4 regions of the Pseudomonas sp. S2_B10 genome follow, and region 3 is predicted to be linked to each of the others. Evidence: predicted binding sites of a transcription regulator. Region 3 holds the regulator's gene; each other region holds the start of a gene.

Evidence for each region. Region 3 encodes FliA, which starts transcription of late flagellar genes. Its sites were predicted from a motif close to CTAAAGTTTNNNNNNNNNNNGCCGNTAA; they were not measured.
Region 1: a site for FliA is predicted at 2,508-2,535, ahead of AB4O45_RS07370 (flagellar protein MotY). Genes of this name have one in related genera too.
Region 2: a site for FliA is predicted at 1,587-1,614, ahead of AB4O45_RS08945 (methyl-accepting chemotaxis protein). Genes of this name have one in related genera too.
Region 4: a site for FliA is predicted at 1,882-1,909, ahead of motA (flagellar motor stator protein MotA). Genes of this name have one in related genera too.

The regions. Positions count from the first base shown of each region.
Region 1 is NZ_CP162768.1:1,675,288-1,679,416, reverse strand. It holds gene AB4O45_RS07385 (peroxiredoxin) at 44-646, shown strand; gene rnt (ribonuclease T) at 721-1,398, opposite strand; gene pyrC (dihydroorotase) at 1,395-2,441, opposite strand; gene AB4O45_RS07370 (flagellar protein MotY) at 2,602-3,516, shown strand; gene AB4O45_RS07365 (argininosuccinate synthase) at 3,646-4,129, shown strand, end outside.
Region 2 is NZ_CP162768.1:2,013,540-2,017,668, reverse strand. It holds gene clpB (ATP-dependent chaperone ClpB) at 1-810, shown strand, start outside; tRNA gene AB4O45_RS08965 (tRNA-Asn) at 1,108-1,183, shown strand; tRNA gene AB4O45_RS08960 (tRNA-Pro) at 1,193-1,269, shown strand; tRNA gene AB4O45_RS08955 (tRNA-Lys) at 1,275-1,350, shown strand; tRNA gene AB4O45_RS08950 (tRNA-Pro) at 1,448-1,524, shown strand; gene AB4O45_RS08945 (methyl-accepting chemotaxis protein) at 1,686-3,311, shown strand; gene AB4O45_RS08940 (NAD(P)/FAD-dependent oxidoreductase) at 3,520-4,129, opposite strand, start outside.
Region 3 is NZ_CP162768.1:4,690,822-4,694,950, reverse strand. It holds gene AB4O45_RS20980 (chemotaxis protein CheA) at 1-274, opposite strand, end outside; gene AB4O45_RS20975 (protein phosphatase CheZ) at 328-1,116, opposite strand; gene AB4O45_RS20970 (chemotaxis response regulator CheY) at 1,135-1,506, opposite strand; gene fliA (RNA polymerase sigma factor FliA) at 1,674-2,414, opposite strand; gene fleN (flagellar synthesis regulator FleN) at 2,411-3,241, opposite strand; gene flhF (flagellar biosynthesis protein FlhF) at 3,358-4,129, opposite strand, start outside.
Region 4 is NZ_CP162768.1:3,537,095-3,541,223, forward strand. It holds gene rhdA (thiosulfate sulfurtransferase) at 1-230, opposite strand, end outside; gene AB4O45_RS15840 (HDOD domain-containing protein) at 273-1,811, opposite strand; gene motA (flagellar motor stator protein MotA) at 1,978-2,829, shown strand; gene motB (flagellar motor protein MotB) at 2,833-3,873, shown strand; gene AB4O45_RS15855 (toll/interleukin-1 receptor domain-containing protein) at 3,933-4,129, opposite strand, start outside.

The sequences.
Region 1 (4,129 bases), 3.0 Mb from region 3:
GGCCCGGACCCTGAACTTCAAGTTTCTACACCAGGAGATATCAATGAGCGTACTCGTAGGCAAACAAGCCCCAGACTTCACCGTCCCGGCCGTACTCGGCAATGGCGAGATCGTTGACAGCTTCACCCTGTCCTCGGCCATCAAAGGCAAATACGGCCTGGTGTTCTTCTACCCGCTGGACTTCACCTTCGTCTGCCCGTCCGAGCTGATCGCTCTGGACAACCGCATGGCTGACTTCAAGGCGCGCAACGTTGAAGTGATCGCTGTGTCGATCGACTCGCACTTCACCCACAACGCCTGGCGCAACACTCCAGTGAACAATGGCGGCATCGGCCAGGTGAAATACACCATGGCTGCCGACATGAAGCACGACATCGCCAAGGCTTACGACGTTGAATCCGAAGGCGGCGTGGCTTTCCGCGGCGCGTTCCTGATCGACGACAAAGGCGTGGTTCGCTCGCAGATCATCAACGACCTGCCGCTGGGCCGTAACATGGAAGAGCTGATCCGTCTGGTCGACGCGCTGCAATTCCACGAAGAGCACGGCGAAGTCTGCCCGGCCAACTGGAAGAAAGGCGACAAAGGCATGAACGCTTCGCCAGAAGGCGTTGCGGCTTACCTGACCGAAAACGCTGCTGCCCTGTAAGGCGCAACGTCGAGGTAGAAAAAAACCGGCCCATGTGGCCGGTTTTTTTATGCGCGGGATTTGTTCGCCGAGGATCAGTCGTCGAAGTCTTCCCAGCCGCCCATCTGTTTCCAGCGATTGACGATGCCGCAGAACAGCTCAGCGGTCTTTTCGGTGTCGTAGCGCGCCGAGTGCGCCTCACGACCGTCGAAATCGATGCCAGCGGCCTGACAGGCTTTCGCCAGCACGGTCTGACCGTACGCCAGACCCGCCAGGGTCGCGGTGTCGAAACTGGAGAACGGGTGGAACGGGTTGCGCTTCATGTCCAGCCGCGCGACTGCGGCGTTGAGAAAGCCCAGATCGAAGCTGCTGTTGTGCCCGACCAGAATCGCCCGTTTGCAACCGTTGGCTTTGAGGGCCTTGCGGATGCCACGGAAAATATCGGTCAGCGCGGTTTCTTCACTGACGGCCATGCGCAGCGGATGATCAAGCTTGATCCCGGTGAACTCCAGCGCTGCCGCTTCAACGTTCGCACCTTCGAATGGCTCGACGCGGAAGAAGTAGGTGTGATCCGGGTAGACGAAACCCTTTTCATCCATGGCGATGGTGGTCGCGGCAATCTCCAGCAGGGCATCGGTGGCTGCGTTGAAGCCACCGGTTTCTACGTCGACGACAACCGGCAGGTAGCCGCGAAAACGCGCTGCCATCGGGTGACGGGAACCGCCGCCACCACCTTGACCGTCCAGCTCATCGTCGAAATGCTCTTCACTCACGCGTGTTCCTCCAGCAGGCGCCAGCGCAGTTTTTCACCGGCGCGCAGCGGGATAACGGTCAGCTCGCCAAATGGCAGGCTGGTTGGGGCGGTCCATTCTTCGCGAACCAGGGTGATGCGATCGGTGTTTGCCGGCAGGCCGTAGAAACGCGGGCCGTTGAGGCTGGCGAAGGCTTCGAGCTTGTCCAGCGCATTACGCTGTTCAAACGCTTCGGCATACATCTCGATGGCGGCGTAGGCGGTGTAGCAACCGGCGCAACCGCAGGCGGCTTCCTTGGCGTGCAGGGCGTGGGGCGCCGAGTCGGTGCCGAGGAAGAACTTGGCGCTGCCGCTGGTGGCGGCATCGAGCAAGGCTTCCTGATGGGTGTTGCGCTTGAGGATCGGCAAGCAATAGAAGTGTGGCCGAATCCCGCCCACCAGCATGTGGTTACGGTTGTACAACAGGTGGTGCGCGGTGATGGTCGCGCCGACGTTGGCCGAAGCCTCGTTGACGAATTGCACGGCGTCACCGGTGGTGATGTGCTCGAACACCACTTTCAGCGTCGGGAAGCGCTCGACCACGCGGCGCATGTGCTCATCGATGAAGATTTTTTCGCGGTCGAACACATCGACGTCGCCACGGGTGACTTCACCGTGGATCAACAGCGGCATGCCGACTTCGGCCATGGCTTCGAGCGCCGGGAAGATCTTGTCGATGCTGGTCACGCCGGAATCGGAATTGGTGGTCGCGCCGGCCGGGTAAAGCTTGGCGGCGTAGACGAAACCGCTGGCCTTGGCCTGACGAATTTCTTCCGGTTGGGTGCGGTCGGTGAGGTACAGCACCATCAACGGCTCGAACTGACTGCCGGCCGGGCGGGCAGCGAGAATGCGCTGACGATAGCCGTCGGCTTCAGCGGCGTTGCGCACCGGCGGTACCAGGTTCGGCATGATGATCGCGCGCCCGAAGGTGCGGGCCACATCGGCAACGGTATTGGTCAACACGGCACCATCGCGAAGATGAATGTGCCAGTCGTCGGGACGCAGCAGGGTCAGGCGGTCGGACATGAGGGGATTCCAGGCGGGTCAAACTGAGGCGAATGCTACCGGAAAAGACTCTTGCAGGCACCCGCTATCAAGTTTTGCCACAAGCGTCCGATATCCCGAAGGTATGCCGTAAACATTGTGTGAATCGGTGTTTGTGTTTCACAAGCCAATGGAGCCTCCCGTGCGCCAGCGTTATTTAGCCCTGCTCAGTGTGTTTGCCAGCCTTCCCGCGATGGCGCTGACTTACCAGACCCGTCTGGAGAACATTGAGTGGACGGTCGCCGGCGACCAGTTCGAATGCCGCCTGACGCAACCGATCACTGATTTCGGCTCGGGCGAGTTCGTGCGCAAGGCCGGTGAGCAGGCGATCTTTCGCCTGAACGCCTACAACGCCATGCTTGGTGGCGGCTCGGCGACGTTGCTCGCTGCCGCTGCACCGTGGCAGCCGGGGCGCGGCGACATCAATCTGGGCTCGGTACGGCTGGGCAGCGGCAATGTGTTGTTCAACAGCTCGCAATCCCAGGCCGGTGGGCTGATCAGCGGTCTGCTGGACGGCCGCAGCCCGGTAGTTCGCCGTGCGTCTGGCGATGGCCGGGTGTCGGAAGTGCGTTTGCTGCCGGTCAAGTTCAGCAAGGCGTTCAACGACTATCAAGGCTGCGTGGCGAAATTGCTGCCGCAGAATTTCGACCAGATCAAGCAGTCGCAGATCGGCTTTCCCGGCGAGGGCGTCGAGCTGGACCCGGCTGCCAAGGCCAAGCTGCAAGTGATGCTCGAATACATGAAGGCCGACCCGACGGTGAACCACATTGACCTCGACGGCCATTCCGACAACAGCGGCAATCGTCTGACCAACCGCGAATTGTCGCGCCGCCGCGCGCTGGCGGTAGTCGATTTCTTCAAGGCCAACGGCATTCAGGAATCGCAGATCACCGTGCGTTTCCACGGCGAGCAGTATCCGATCGTGCCGAACACCAGCAAGGCCAATCGTGCGAAGAACCGTCGGGTCAACGTGAAACTGTCGCGTGCGGCTCCGACCACAGCTCCTGCGCCAGCGCCGCAAGCGAGTACGCCAGCCACCGCCGCAGCGACTTCCTGACTCGCCGGTCATCGTCGCGCTCTCGACAGATTCTGTCGCTTTGTCGTCTTAAGCTGTCGCGCCTCTGTAAATTATCGCGTTTGAGCGGTAGACTCCCCGGCTTTCCGTAGAACCCCGTGGAGTGATGGCATGGCGGACGTAAACAAGGTCGTTCTGGCGTATTCCGGCGGCCTGGACACTTCGGTGATCCTCAAGTGGCTGCAGGATACTTATAACTGTGAAGTGGTGACTTTCACCGCCGATCTCGGTCAAGGCGAAGAGGTCGAGCCGGCCCGCGCCAAGGCTCAGGCCATGGGCGTCAAAGAAATCTTCATCGACGATCTGCGCGAAGAGTTCGTGCGTGATTTCGTGTTCCCGATGTTCCGCGCCAACACCGTTTACGAAGGCGAGTACCTGCTGGGTACTTCCATCGCCCGTCCGCTGATCGCCAAGCGCCTGATCGAAATCGCCAACGAAACCGGCGCCGACGCCATTTCCCATGGCGCCACCGGCAAGGGCAACGACCAGGTGCGCTTCGAACTGGGCGCCTACGCGCTCAAGCCAGGCGTGAAAGTCATCGCCCCTTGGCGCGAGTGGGACCTGCTGTCGCGCGAGAAGCTGATGGACTACGCCG
Region 2 (4,129 bases), 2.7 Mb from region 3:
CGTTCCCGCGCCGGACTGTCCGACCCGAATCGTCCGAGCGGCTCGTTCATGTTCCTCGGCCCGACCGGTGTCGGTAAAACCGAGCTGTGCAAGGCGCTGGCCGAATTCCTTTTCGATACTGAAGAGGCGATGGTGCGGATCGACATGTCCGAGTTCATGGAGAAACATTCCGTGGCTCGTCTGATCGGTGCGCCACCAGGCTACGTCGGCTATGAAGAGGGCGGTTACCTGACCGAAGCGGTGCGTCGCAAGCCGTACTCGGTGATCCTCATGGACGAAGTCGAGAAGGCGCACCCGGATGTGTTCAACATCCTCCTGCAAGTGCTTGAGGATGGCCGTCTGACCGACAGTCACGGGCGTACGGTGGACTTCCGCAACACGGTGATCGTGATGACGTCCAACCTCGGGTCGATGCAGATCCAGGAACTGGTCGGTGATCGTGAGGCGCAGCGTGCTGCTGTGATGGACGCGCTGACCTCGCACTTCCGTCCTGAGTTCATCAACCGCGTTGACGAAGTGGTGATCTTCGAGCCGCTGGCGCGGGATCAGATCGCCGGCATTACCGAGATCCAGTTGGGCCGCCTGCGCAGCCGCCTGGCGGAGCGCGAGCTGAAGCTGGAGCTGAGCCCGGAGGCGATGGACAAGCTGATCGCCGTCGGTTACGACCCGGTGTATGGCGCACGTCCTTTGAAACGGGCGATCCAGCGCTGGATCGAAAACCCGCTGGCGCAGTTGATCCTGTCGGGTCATTTCATGCCGGGCGACACCGCCACCGGCAAGGTCGAGAACGACGAAATCGTTTTCGGCTAAGCCTCAGCGGCAATGAAACCGGGAAGGCCTCGCATTGCGAGGCCTTTTTTTCGCCAGGCTGTTGAACTCAAAGGAAAAGGCTTGTAAAGTGCGCCCCGCAGTCAGTCACCGGCAGCGTTTCAACCCACCGGGTTGGAATCTGAAATAAGTTGCAAATCATTAACTTGAAAGCAATTTAGGGGGTTGACAGAGGTGTTCTAGGTTGTAGAATAGCGCGCCTCAGACACACGAACGCAGCGATGCGAACGGGTGGCGAGATGCAACAAAGCTTCACCGTTGTAAATTGAAATATGTAGTTCCGTGATAGCTCAGTCGGTAGAGCAAATGACTGTTAATCATTGGGTCCCAGGTTCGAGTCCTGGTCACGGAGCCAATTTCAAACCGGGGTATAGCGCAGTCCGGTAGCGCGCCTGCTTTGGGAGCAGGATGTCAGGAGTTCGAATCCCCTTACCCCGACCATATTTGGGTCGTTAGCTCAGTTGGTAGAGCAGTTGGCTTTTAACCAATTGGTCGTAGGTTCGAATCCCACACGACCCACCATTTTTGAAACCAGTTTGCGCTGGGATCGAATCTTAAGATCAGAGGCCAAAAGCGCTGATCGAAGAAGGCGATCTTTGAAAGGTCGCCTTTTTTTTACCGGGGTATAGCGCAGTCCGGTAGCGCGCCTGCTTTGGGAGCAGGATGTCAGGAGTTCGAATCCCCTTACCCCGACCATATTGAAAATCCTCGTATCGAAAGATACGGGGATTTTTTTTGCCTGCCGAAAGCTGAATCCCTTCAAGTCGTCATACAACCTGCCGATAGCCCGCTAACACGAGGGGACTGCCAACGCTTCGCCCCTTGATCTGGCCATTACAAGAATAAGGGCGTTCGTCATGTTGCTTCGTCAGTTGAATATTGCTCCCCGGGCTGCCCTGGGATTTGCCCTGATCGCGGTGTTGGTGGCCTTGCTCGGCGTGTTTGCGCTGGGGCAGATGTCGAGCATTCGCGACAGTGAGGTGGCGGTGGAGAACCGCTGGTTGCCGAGCATTCGTGGCGGCGACGAGATCCGCGAGCTGATGTTGCGCATCCGTACCATCTCCCTGCGCATGGCGCTCGATCAGGATCCGGCCAATATCGCCACCTATCGCGGCCAGATGGACACGCGCGACAAGGAACTGAGCGAGAAGATCGCCGCCTACGACAAACTGGTCGACACTGCCGAAGGTCAGCAGCTGTATGACCAGTTCAAGAAAACCTTCGCCGCCTATCGCACCGGCATCGCCCAGTCATTCACCCTCGCCGAGCAAGGCAAGCGTGACGAGTTGACCAAATTGTTGCTGGTTGACATGAAGACCGTGGTCGACGGCTCCGGCAAGCAACTCAACGATCTCGCCGATCTGTTCGCCCGCCAGGTCGCCGCCGAAAGCGAGAAGTCCGCCGCGCATTATGAAACCTCGCGGACCATCGTCAGCCTGTTCATTGGTCTGGCAGCGCTGGCCACTGTGGCGCTGGCGATGTTGCTTACGCGCAGTATCGTGCGCCCGCTGAGCAGCGCTGTGGATGCCGCTGAAAGTGTCGCCAAGGGCGATCTCACCCGACCGATCGAAACCCATGGCAACGACGAAGTCAGCCGCTTGCTCAAGGCCTTGGCGACGATGCAACAGAACCTGCGCGAGACGCTGCAAGGTATCAGCGGCTCAGCCACACAACTGGCCACCGCCGCTGACGAACTGAGCGCCGTCACCGTCGACAGCACCCAAGGCCTGCAAGAGCAGAACAACGAAATCGAACAAGCTGCCACTGCGGTCAACGAGATGACCGCTGCGGTGGAGGAGGTCGCGCGCAACGCGGTGTCGACGTCCGATGCCACGCGCCAGTCCAGTCAATCAGCGCAATTGGGCCAGGAGCGCGTCAGCGAAACCGCCAGTGCGATCAACGCCCTGGCCAGTGATGTACAGAACACCGGCGAACTGGTGCAGTCGCTGGCCAATCAATCGCAAGACATCGGCAAGGTTCTGGACGTGATTCGCGCAATCGCTGAGCAGACCAATCTGCTGGCGCTCAACGCTGCCATCGAGGCAGCACGTGCGGGCGAAAGCGGTCGCGGCTTTGCGGTGGTAGCCGATGAGGTGCGCGCGCTGGCGTATCGCACCCAGCAATCGACGCAGGAAATCGAACAGATGGTGCAAGGCATGCGCAGCGGTTCGAGCCAGGCGCTGGAGTCAATGCAGGCCAGCGCATCTCGTGCGGCGAGTACGCTGGTGCTCGCAGAGCGGGCAGGTGAGGCGTTGGTGACGATCACGGCGTCGGTGCACGAGATTCACGAGCGCAACCTCGTGATCGCCAGCGCCGCCGAGGAGCAGGCGCAAGTGGCGCGGGAAGTGGATCGCAATCTGGTGAACATTCGCGACCTGTCGGTGCGTTCGGCTGCGGGTGCTGATCAGACAAGCGCGTCGAGCCATGAGCTGTCGCAACTGGCCAATGCGCTACAGGGCATGGTGCGACGCTTCCAGCTCTGATCGACAGCCAATAAAAAGCCCCGCGCGATGCGGGGCTTGGAATAAAGATCAAAGGTGGGAGCGAGGCTGCTCGCGAATGCGCCGGATCTTCGAGCAGCACGAAAACCTGTGGGAGCCGGGCTTGCCCGCGATAGCGGTGGGTCAGGCGACAGAAATATCAACTGACCCGGCGCCATCGCTGGCAAGCCAGCTCCCACAGATGTTGGCCCTAGTGCAGTTTCAGACGCGGTTCGGTGCCACGACCAATCTTGCTGCCCAGCATCAACATCGCCGTGCGGAACGGCCCGTACAGCGCCATCTGGTGCATACGGTACAGCGACACATAGAACATCCGCGCCAGCCAGCCTTCGAGCATCACGCTGCCGGTCAGGTTACCCATCAAGTTACCCACAGCAGAAAAACGCGACAGTGAAATCAGCGAGCCGTAGTCGGTGTACTTGTACTCCGGCAGGGTCTTGCCTTCGATGCGCAGTTTCAGCGACTTGGCCAGCAGCGACGCCTGTTGATGCGCCGCTTGTGCCCGTGGCGGCACGTTGCGATCGGTGTCCGGTTGCGGACAGGCCGCGCAGTCGCCGAAGGCAAAGATGTTTTCGTCGCGAGTGGTTTGCAGAGTCGGCAGCACTTGCAGCTGATTGATGCGGTTGGTCTCCAGACCGTCGATGTCCTTGAGGAAACCCGGTGCGCGAATGCCGGCAGCCCAGACTTTCAGGCTGGCCTTGATCTCGTTGCCATCGGCGGTGATCAGGCTGTCTGCAGTCACTTCGCTGACTGCTGCATTGGTCATCACATTGACCCCGAGCTTTTCCAGGGTCTTGTGC
Region 3 (4,129 bases):
CCACGTCCATCAGTTCTGCATCAACGCGACGCTCACCCTTGCGCAGGATGTCGAAGACGTTTTCGGCGATGTGACAGCACTCCACCAGCTCATTGAGCTGAAGGAAGCCGGCGCCCCCTTTTACAGTGTGGAAACCGCGAAAAATTGCATTGAGCAGATCTGCATCATCCGGACGGCTTTCCAGCTCGACCAGTTGTTCGGACAGTTGCTCAAGAATCTCGCCGGCCTCAACCAGGAAATCCTGAAGGATCTCTTCATCGGCGCCGAAGCTCATTAATGGGGTGCTCCTACAGGTCTAAAAACCCAAAAAACCCGAATTCCGAAACTCTAGAATCCAAGGCTGGATAACAAATCGTCCACATCGTCCTGACCGGACACAACGTCTTCTCGTTTATCGGCATGAATCTGCGGACCTTCACCCTGCGAGAGATGTTTTTGTGGATCTTTTTCAGCAAGCATTGCGGCGCGGTCATGTTCGATGCCCGCAAAGCGGTCGACCTGACTGGCCATGAGCACGAGTTTGAGCAGATTGCTTTCGACTTCGGTGACCAGTTGGGTCACACGCTTGATCACTTGACCTGTGAGGTCCTGGTAATCCTGAGCCAGCAGGATGTCGTTGAGGTTGCTCGACACCGCACGGTTGTCCGTGCTGCTGCGTGACAGAAAACCGTCGACCCGGCGCGCCAGTTCGCGGAACTCTTCAGCCCCGACCTCGCGACGCATGAAGCGGCCCCAATCGGCGCTCAACGTCTGCGCTTCATCAGCGAGACTGTTGACCACCGGCGTGGCGCTTTCCACCAGATCCATGGTGCGGTTGGCCGCGGCTTCCGTCAGCTTGACCACATAGCCCAGGCGTTCGGTGGCGTCGGTGATTTGCGACACTTCCTCGGCCTGCGGCATGTGCGGATCGATCTGGAAATTGACGATCGCACTGTGCAGTTCACGTGTGAGCTTGCCCACTTCCTGATACAGGCCGCGGTCACGGGTCTGATTGAGCTCATGGATCAGTTGCACCGCGTCGCCGAACTTGCCTTTTTCAAGGCTCTCGACCAGTTCGACCGCGTGTTTTTTCAAGGTCGATTCGAAATCGCCCTGTGATGATTCGTTATGCTCCATAGCTCCCCCGCGCATTCATCAGCCGATGCGTTCGAAAATCTTCTCGATTTTGTCTTTCAACGCTTGAGCCGTGAAAGGTTTGACTACGTAACCGTTCACACCGGCCTGAGCGGCCTCGATGATCTGCTCGCGCTTGGCTTCAGCAGTCACCATCAACACCGGGAGGTGCTTGAGTTTTTCATCGGCGCGCACGTGACGCAGCAGGTCGATACCGGTCATGCCCGGCATGTTCCAGTCCGTTACCAGAAAGTCGATGCTGCCGCTGTTGAGCACCGGAATGGCAGTGGTGCCATCGTCGGCCTCGACGGTGTTGGTGAACCCAAGATCGCGCAGCAGGTTCTTGATGATCCGCCGCATCGTTGAGAAGTCATCAACGATGAGGATTTTCATGTCTTTGTTCAATTCGACCTCCAAGCAGTCTTAAACGCGCCCAGCACCTGGACGCGCCACTTCAATCAATCGGCGCAGCACTTAAAGTTTGTCTGGAGCACAACGGATCGAGACCGGCGCCGTTCATCACCGCACCAGCCTCGTTTCGCAGTGTCCCCACACTGCCTTCAGCGCGCTCGCCACTCCCCCAAACGCCCCCGCAGACGGGCCGCGCACTGGCTGTGTAACTGGCTGACCCGCGATTCACTGACGCCAAGGACTTCACCGATCTCCTTGAGGTTCAGCTCTTCGTCGTAGTACAGCGCCAACACCAGTCGCTCACGCTCCGGCAAATTGGCAATCGCGTCCGCCAGCGCCGCCTGGAAGCGTTCATCTTCCAGATCGCGTGACGGCTCCATATGAGCACTGGCGCCATCCTCGTGCAGCCCTTCGTGTTCGCCGTCCTGCAACAGGTCGTCGAAACTGAACAGGCGACTGCCCAAGGTGTCATTCAGAATCCCGTAGTAATCGTCGAGACTCAATTGGAGTTCGGCCGCAACCTCGTGATCTTTAGCGTCACGGCCGGTTTTAGCTTCAATCGAGCGAATCGCGTCGCTGACCATCCTGGTATTACGGTGAACCGAGCGTGGTGCCCAATCCCCTTTGCGCACTTCATCGAGCATCGCGCCGCGGATTCGAATGCCCGCGTACGTTTCGAAACTGGCGCCTTTGCTGGCGTCGTATTTAGTCGAGACTTCCAGCAAACCGATCATCCCGGCCTGGATCAGGTCTTCGACCTGCACGCTGGCCGGCAGGCGCGCCAGCAAGTGATAGGCAATGCGCTTGACCAGTGGCGCGTAACGCTCGATCAATTCGTATTGCGCGTCACGCGCCGACTTTTTGTAAAGATTCATGCCACTGGCGGTCATATCACAGGCCCTGCGGTTTGCTGCACGAGACGCTCGACGAAAAATTCCAGATGCCCGCGCGGGTTGGCCGGCAGCGGCCAGGTGTCGACCTTCTGGGCGATGGCCTTGAAGGCCAGCGCGCACTTGGAACGGGGAAAGGCTTCGTAGACGGCGCGCTGCTTCTGCACTGCCTTGCGCACGCTTTCGTCGTACGGCACGGCGCCGACGTATTGTAGGGCGACGTCGAGGAAGCGATCCGTGACCTTGGTCAACTTGGCGAACAGGTTGCGCCCTTCCTGCGGGCTCTGCGCCATGTTGGCCAGCACGCGGAAGCGGTTCATGCCGTAATCGCGGTTGAGCAACTTGATCAGCGCGTAAGCATCGGTGATCGAAGTCGGCTCGTCGCAGACCACCAGCAACACTTCCTGGGCGGCACGAACGAAACTGACTACCGAGTCACCAATACCCGCAGCGGTGTCGATCACCAGCACGTCGAGATTGTCGCCGATGTCGCTGAACGCCTGGATCAGGCCGGCGTGCTGCGCCGGGCTCAGGTGCACCATGCTCTGCGTGCCGGAGGCCGCCGGCACGATGCGAATCCCGCCCGGGCCTTGCAACAGCACGTCGCGCAGTTCGCAACGGCCTTCGATGACGTCGGCCAGTGTGCGCTTGGGTGTCAGCCCCAGCAGAACGTCGACGTTCGCCAGGCCCAGGTCGGCGTCCAGCAGCATGACCCGACGGCCAAGCTCTGCCAGCGCCAGCGACAAGTTCACTGACACGTTAGTCTTGCCGACGCCACCTTTGCCGCCGGTCACCGCGATCACCTGTACGGGATGCATGCTGCCCATGTTATTTCTTTACCTTGTCTTGCATAGACGGAGGCCACATTACTGGCTGCGCGTTCCTGATCGGAACAATGCGTGGCAGACCATCGATGTAGGTACAAAAACTGTTCATGATTACCTCAGCCAACCTGCTTGGTCGGGCTGTGATAGATATCAGCGAACATGTCAGCCATGGCTTCTTCGCTGGGTTCTTCCTGCATTTGCACGCTGACGGAGCGGGTGACCAGTTGATGACGGCGCGGCAGATGCAAATCATCCGGAATCCGTGGGCCATCGGTCAGATACGCGACCGGCAATTCATGACTGATCGCCAGGCTCAACACTTCGCCGAGACTGGCCGTTTCATCCAGTTTAGTCAGGATGCAGCCGGCCAGCCCGCAACGCTTGTAACTGTGGTAAGCGGCGGTTAGAACCTGTTTCTGGCTGGTGGTTGCCAGGACCAGATAATTTTTTGAGCGAATGCCACGCCCGGCCAGGCTCTCAAGCTGCATGCGCAACGCCGGATCACTGGCTTGCAGGCCGGCAGTATCGATCAAAACCACGCGTTTGCGTAGCAGTGGATCCAATGCCTGCACCAGCGACTGACCTGGATCGACGTGCGTTACCGGCACGTTGAGGATGCGTCCGAGGGTTTTCAGTTGTTCCTGCGCGCCGATGCGGAAGCTGTCCATGCTCACCAGTGCGACGTTCTGCGCGCCGTACTTGAGCACGTAACGCGCGGCGAGCTTGGCCAGCGTGGTGGTCTTGCCCATGCCGGCGGGGCCGACCATGGCAATCACACCGCCCTCTTCCAGCGGCTCGACTTCCGGTACGGCAATCATCCGCGCCAGGTGCGCCAGCAGCATGCGCCAGGCCTGACGGGGTTCTTCGATATCGGTGATCATCGCCAGC
Region 4 (4,129 bases), 1.2 Mb from region 3:
CCGAGCTCACCAAACAACGCTTCCAGATCGGCCTTCGCCGGCATCAGCCCGGGGGCCGGTGGCTGGCCGAGCTGGGTGCGTTTCGGGTCGACAAAACGTGCGCCGGGCAAGTGACCTTCGGCATACCGGGCAGGGCTGGTCAGGTCCACCAGGATCAGTTCCGGGGACTCCAGACGCGGCAGCAGGTCGCTCGGCTCGATGACAAGCGGCAAGCCAGAGAAGTCAGACATGTGAGGTCTCCAGAGCACAAAGGGGAGGATTGTAGCGCAGGCTCATTGGCCACGGCTGCTAAAGCTGTGCAGGGCTTTTTCGATGCACTGCGCGGTTTTGCCGAAGGCTTGCACAGTGATGTCGGCGAAGGGGCCGCCGCCCTGATCGGCAACGACGATCATGATCACCCGACCATTGTTGACCAATGAACGCAGAAACAGATGTTCGCCACGAAACAGCGTGCGCAGGCTCGCCGGTAACAAGGCCGAGAATTGTGCGTTGTTCTCCGGCGTGATCCGCACCTGTGCCTGCTGAGCGAGCAGGCGTTGCAGGACTTTGCTCTGGCTGACGACAAAACTCAGCGCCGCCGCATCCTTCGGCAAACCGGCGGTCTGGTGTACGCGCAGGGTCGAGTGCGTGCGGTCGGCCATCAGAATCATCACCCGGCGCATGCCGCTGGCCACCAGTGCCTCGCGGGCGGCGACGGTCAGGCTCATGGCATTGGTGAAGCGGCTGGGTTCGGCGAGCAGTTCGGCGCATTGCCGACGCCACTGGCCCAAGTCATCCGCATTCGGCGCTGCTGCCGGGAGCATGCCGGCCGGCAAGCGACGAGTGCCCCACGGCCAGATCAGCGAAACCGCCGGGTGCCACAAATCGGGCATCGCATGCTGACGCGCGCTGTTCGCCGCTTGCTGGTGCAACTGTTGCTGCACTTCGTCCATGGAAATCTGCAGATAGAGGCTGGTCAGGTACTGCCAGCGCTTGCTGTGCGGACTGTCCCAGGCCTGTTGCGCCGACAGCGCCAGCCCATTGGCCAGCAGCACGGTATTCGCCGGCTGGTTGAGCCAGCGGCGCAATGTCGGGTCATCGTCGAGGCGATTCTGCTGGCGCAGCGGGTGTTCACTGTCGCGGGCGATGCGCAGCACTTTGACCAGTTCGCGTTGTTCGCTGAGCAGCAATTTGTAGCCTTGCTCGACCCAGATCGGCAGATGCCAGGCCTGGACCAGTGCCTCGGCGATCTTCAACAGGCGCACGCCGAACAATTGCTTTTCGACCACACGTGCCGACTCGCCCTTGTGGATCACCCGCAGTTCCCACTCTTCGAGCAACTGCGGATACGTCAGTGCCAAGGGCCACAGCGGCGACAAAAACAGCAAGCTGCCCCAATGAATGTCCTGCCACAGCCGCGCGAGGCGACTGGCAAAAAAACCGTTGGCCTGTTGTGTCGCGTGTTGGCTGATCAGTTGCAATTGGCGCAAAGCCTTGGGGATTTGCCGGTGCGGTTCGGCGGGCAGGCGCGCGAGCAATTCTTCGGTGCGGGCAAGGCCCAGGCGATTGATTGCCACCTCAAGATTTTCCGCCGGCGCGGCCATGGTGCCGTGGGTGTGACGATTCGCCTCACGGATGACGCTCAAGGCCAGCGCCGGGCTGTCCTGCATCAGATCGGCGATGTCGCGCAGCGAGCTGCGATTGTCGCGGATCGCCCGGCAGACTTTGTCGTGAGCCTCTTGTGGTACGGGCAGGCGGACGCTGTCGAGCAGCTTGACCCAAGCCTGGAGCGTGGTCGGTATTACCGATGGAATGTTCGTTTCATTAGCCATGTCTGGACGAGATCTTCACTGACTGTAGACGCGCCCGGCATGGGCTAAATTGGCTTTTCGCCTGAACTGGCTATAGTCTGGCGCAGTTTTGCCGATAAGTAGAAGAAGAGATTTTTTAACTTCCGAATATGACCTTGAACCCGACTTAAACAAGTACCTTCTACCTATGGCTAAAATTATCGGCATCATCGTCGTATTCGCGAGCGTGCTCGGCGGATACGTGCTCTCCCACGGCAAGATTGCCGCTCTGATCCAGCCTTTCGAGGTGATGATCATCGGCGGTGCGGCCCTCGGCGCATTTCTCCAGGCCAACCCCGGTTACATGACGATGCACGTGCTCAAGAAATCCCTGAGCATGTTCGGTTCGCGCTTCACCCACACCTTCTACCTGGAAGTGCTCGGGCTGATCTACGAAATCCTCAACAAGAGCCGCCGTGAAGGCATGATGGCGATCGAAGGCGACATCGAAGATGCCGCCGCGAGCCCGATCTTCGCCAAGTACCCGGCGGTGCTCAAGGATGAACGCATGACCGCGTTCGTCTGCGATTACCTGCGCATCATGTCCTCCGGCAACATGGCTCCGCACGAACTGGAAGGCCTGTTCGACATGGAACTGTACAGCCTCAAGGAAGACCTCGAGCACCCATCGCACGCAGTCAACGGCATCGCCGACGGCATGCCCGGTTTCGGTATCGTTGCGGCGGTACTCGGTATCGTGGTGACCATGGCCTCGCTGGGCGAGGGCGACCAGGCGTCGATCGGTCTGCACGTGGGTGCGGCACTGGTCGGTACCTTCTTCGGTATTCTCGCGGCATACGGTTTCTTCGGTCCGCTGGCGCATTCCCTGGCCCACGATGCCAAGGAAGAGCTCAACGTCTACGAAGCCATCAAGGCCTCGCTGGTGGCTTCGGCGTCCGGCATGCCGCCGTCGCTGGCGGTCGAGTTCGGGCGCAAGGTTCTGTACCCGGCGCACCGTCCAAGCTTCGCCGAGCTGGAACAAGCGGTTCGCGGTCGCTAAGTCATGGAAAATAATCAGCCGATCATCGTCAAGCGCGTCAAGCGCATTGCCGCCGGGCACCACGGCGGGGCGTGGAAAATCGCCTTCGCCGACTTTGCCACGGCGATGATGGCGTTCTTCCTCGTGCTGTGGCTGCTGTCCACCGCTACGCCGGAACAGAAGATCGCCATCGCCGGTTATTTCAAGGACCCGGTCGGCTTCTCCGAAAGCGGCACGCCGTACATCATCGACTTGGGTGGCACGCCGACCCTGGCGCCGGAAAACACCCTCAACCCGGAAGTGAAGTCGCAACCGCAACCGGACAAGGTTACGGTCGACACCGATCAGGTTGAAGGCATGGCCGAGCAGGTCGAGAAGGAGCGTCTCGAACTGCTCCTGCAAGAACTGCAGAACAAGGTCGACGAGAACCCGCAACTGCAGAAGTTCAAGGATCAGATCCTCTTCGAAATCACGCCGAACGGCTTGCGCATCCAGATCATGGACGCCGAGAACCGGCCGATGTTCGACTCAGGTTCCGCACGCCTGAAACCGTACTTCGAGGACATCCTGCTGGCCATGGCCGACACCATCAAAGCGGTGCCGAACAAGATCAGTATCAGCGGCCACACCGACGCCAAGCCGTACATTGGCACTGGCGATTACGGCAACTGGGAGCTTTCGGCCAACCGCGCCAACGCGGCTCGCCGTGCCCTGGTCGCGGGCAGCTATCCGGATGCGCAGGTGGCGCGGGTGGTCGGTTATGCCTCGTCGGCGTTGTTCGATCGGGAAAACCCGTTCAACCCGGTCAACCGCCGGATCGATATTGTCGTGCTGACCAAGAAAGCCCAGGCCGCCATCGAAGGTGCGCAGGGGCCTGAGGCAGCGAAACCGGCGGATCAGGGGCAGAACGGTGCTGCTCCGGCAGCCCCGGTTGATCCGAATGCGTTGCCGGCGGACAAACAGCCGGTGCCGGCTCACGAGTTGCGCGAGCGGTTGAATCTGTTTGACGATGCGGCGCCGAAACCGGCTGAGCCGGGTGGGGCGGCGCCTGCGCCGAAGCAGTAAGTGAAAAAAAGCCGACAGTGATGTCGGCTTTTTTGTGGCTATCACAGGCCGGCACTGTCTCAGAATCCCCGACGAATCCGGTTCTTCAGCTGTTCATGAAACATCTCTGCATCGCGCTTGTAAGCCCCTTTCACCGAGTCGCTGAACGAATCCAGGGTTATCGAGCGCTTGTTCGACACCTCATCACGATACGCATCGATAAAGAAATCCAGATCGCTGGCCGTGCTCAGCTTCGGCCATTTGTCCAGATAGATCG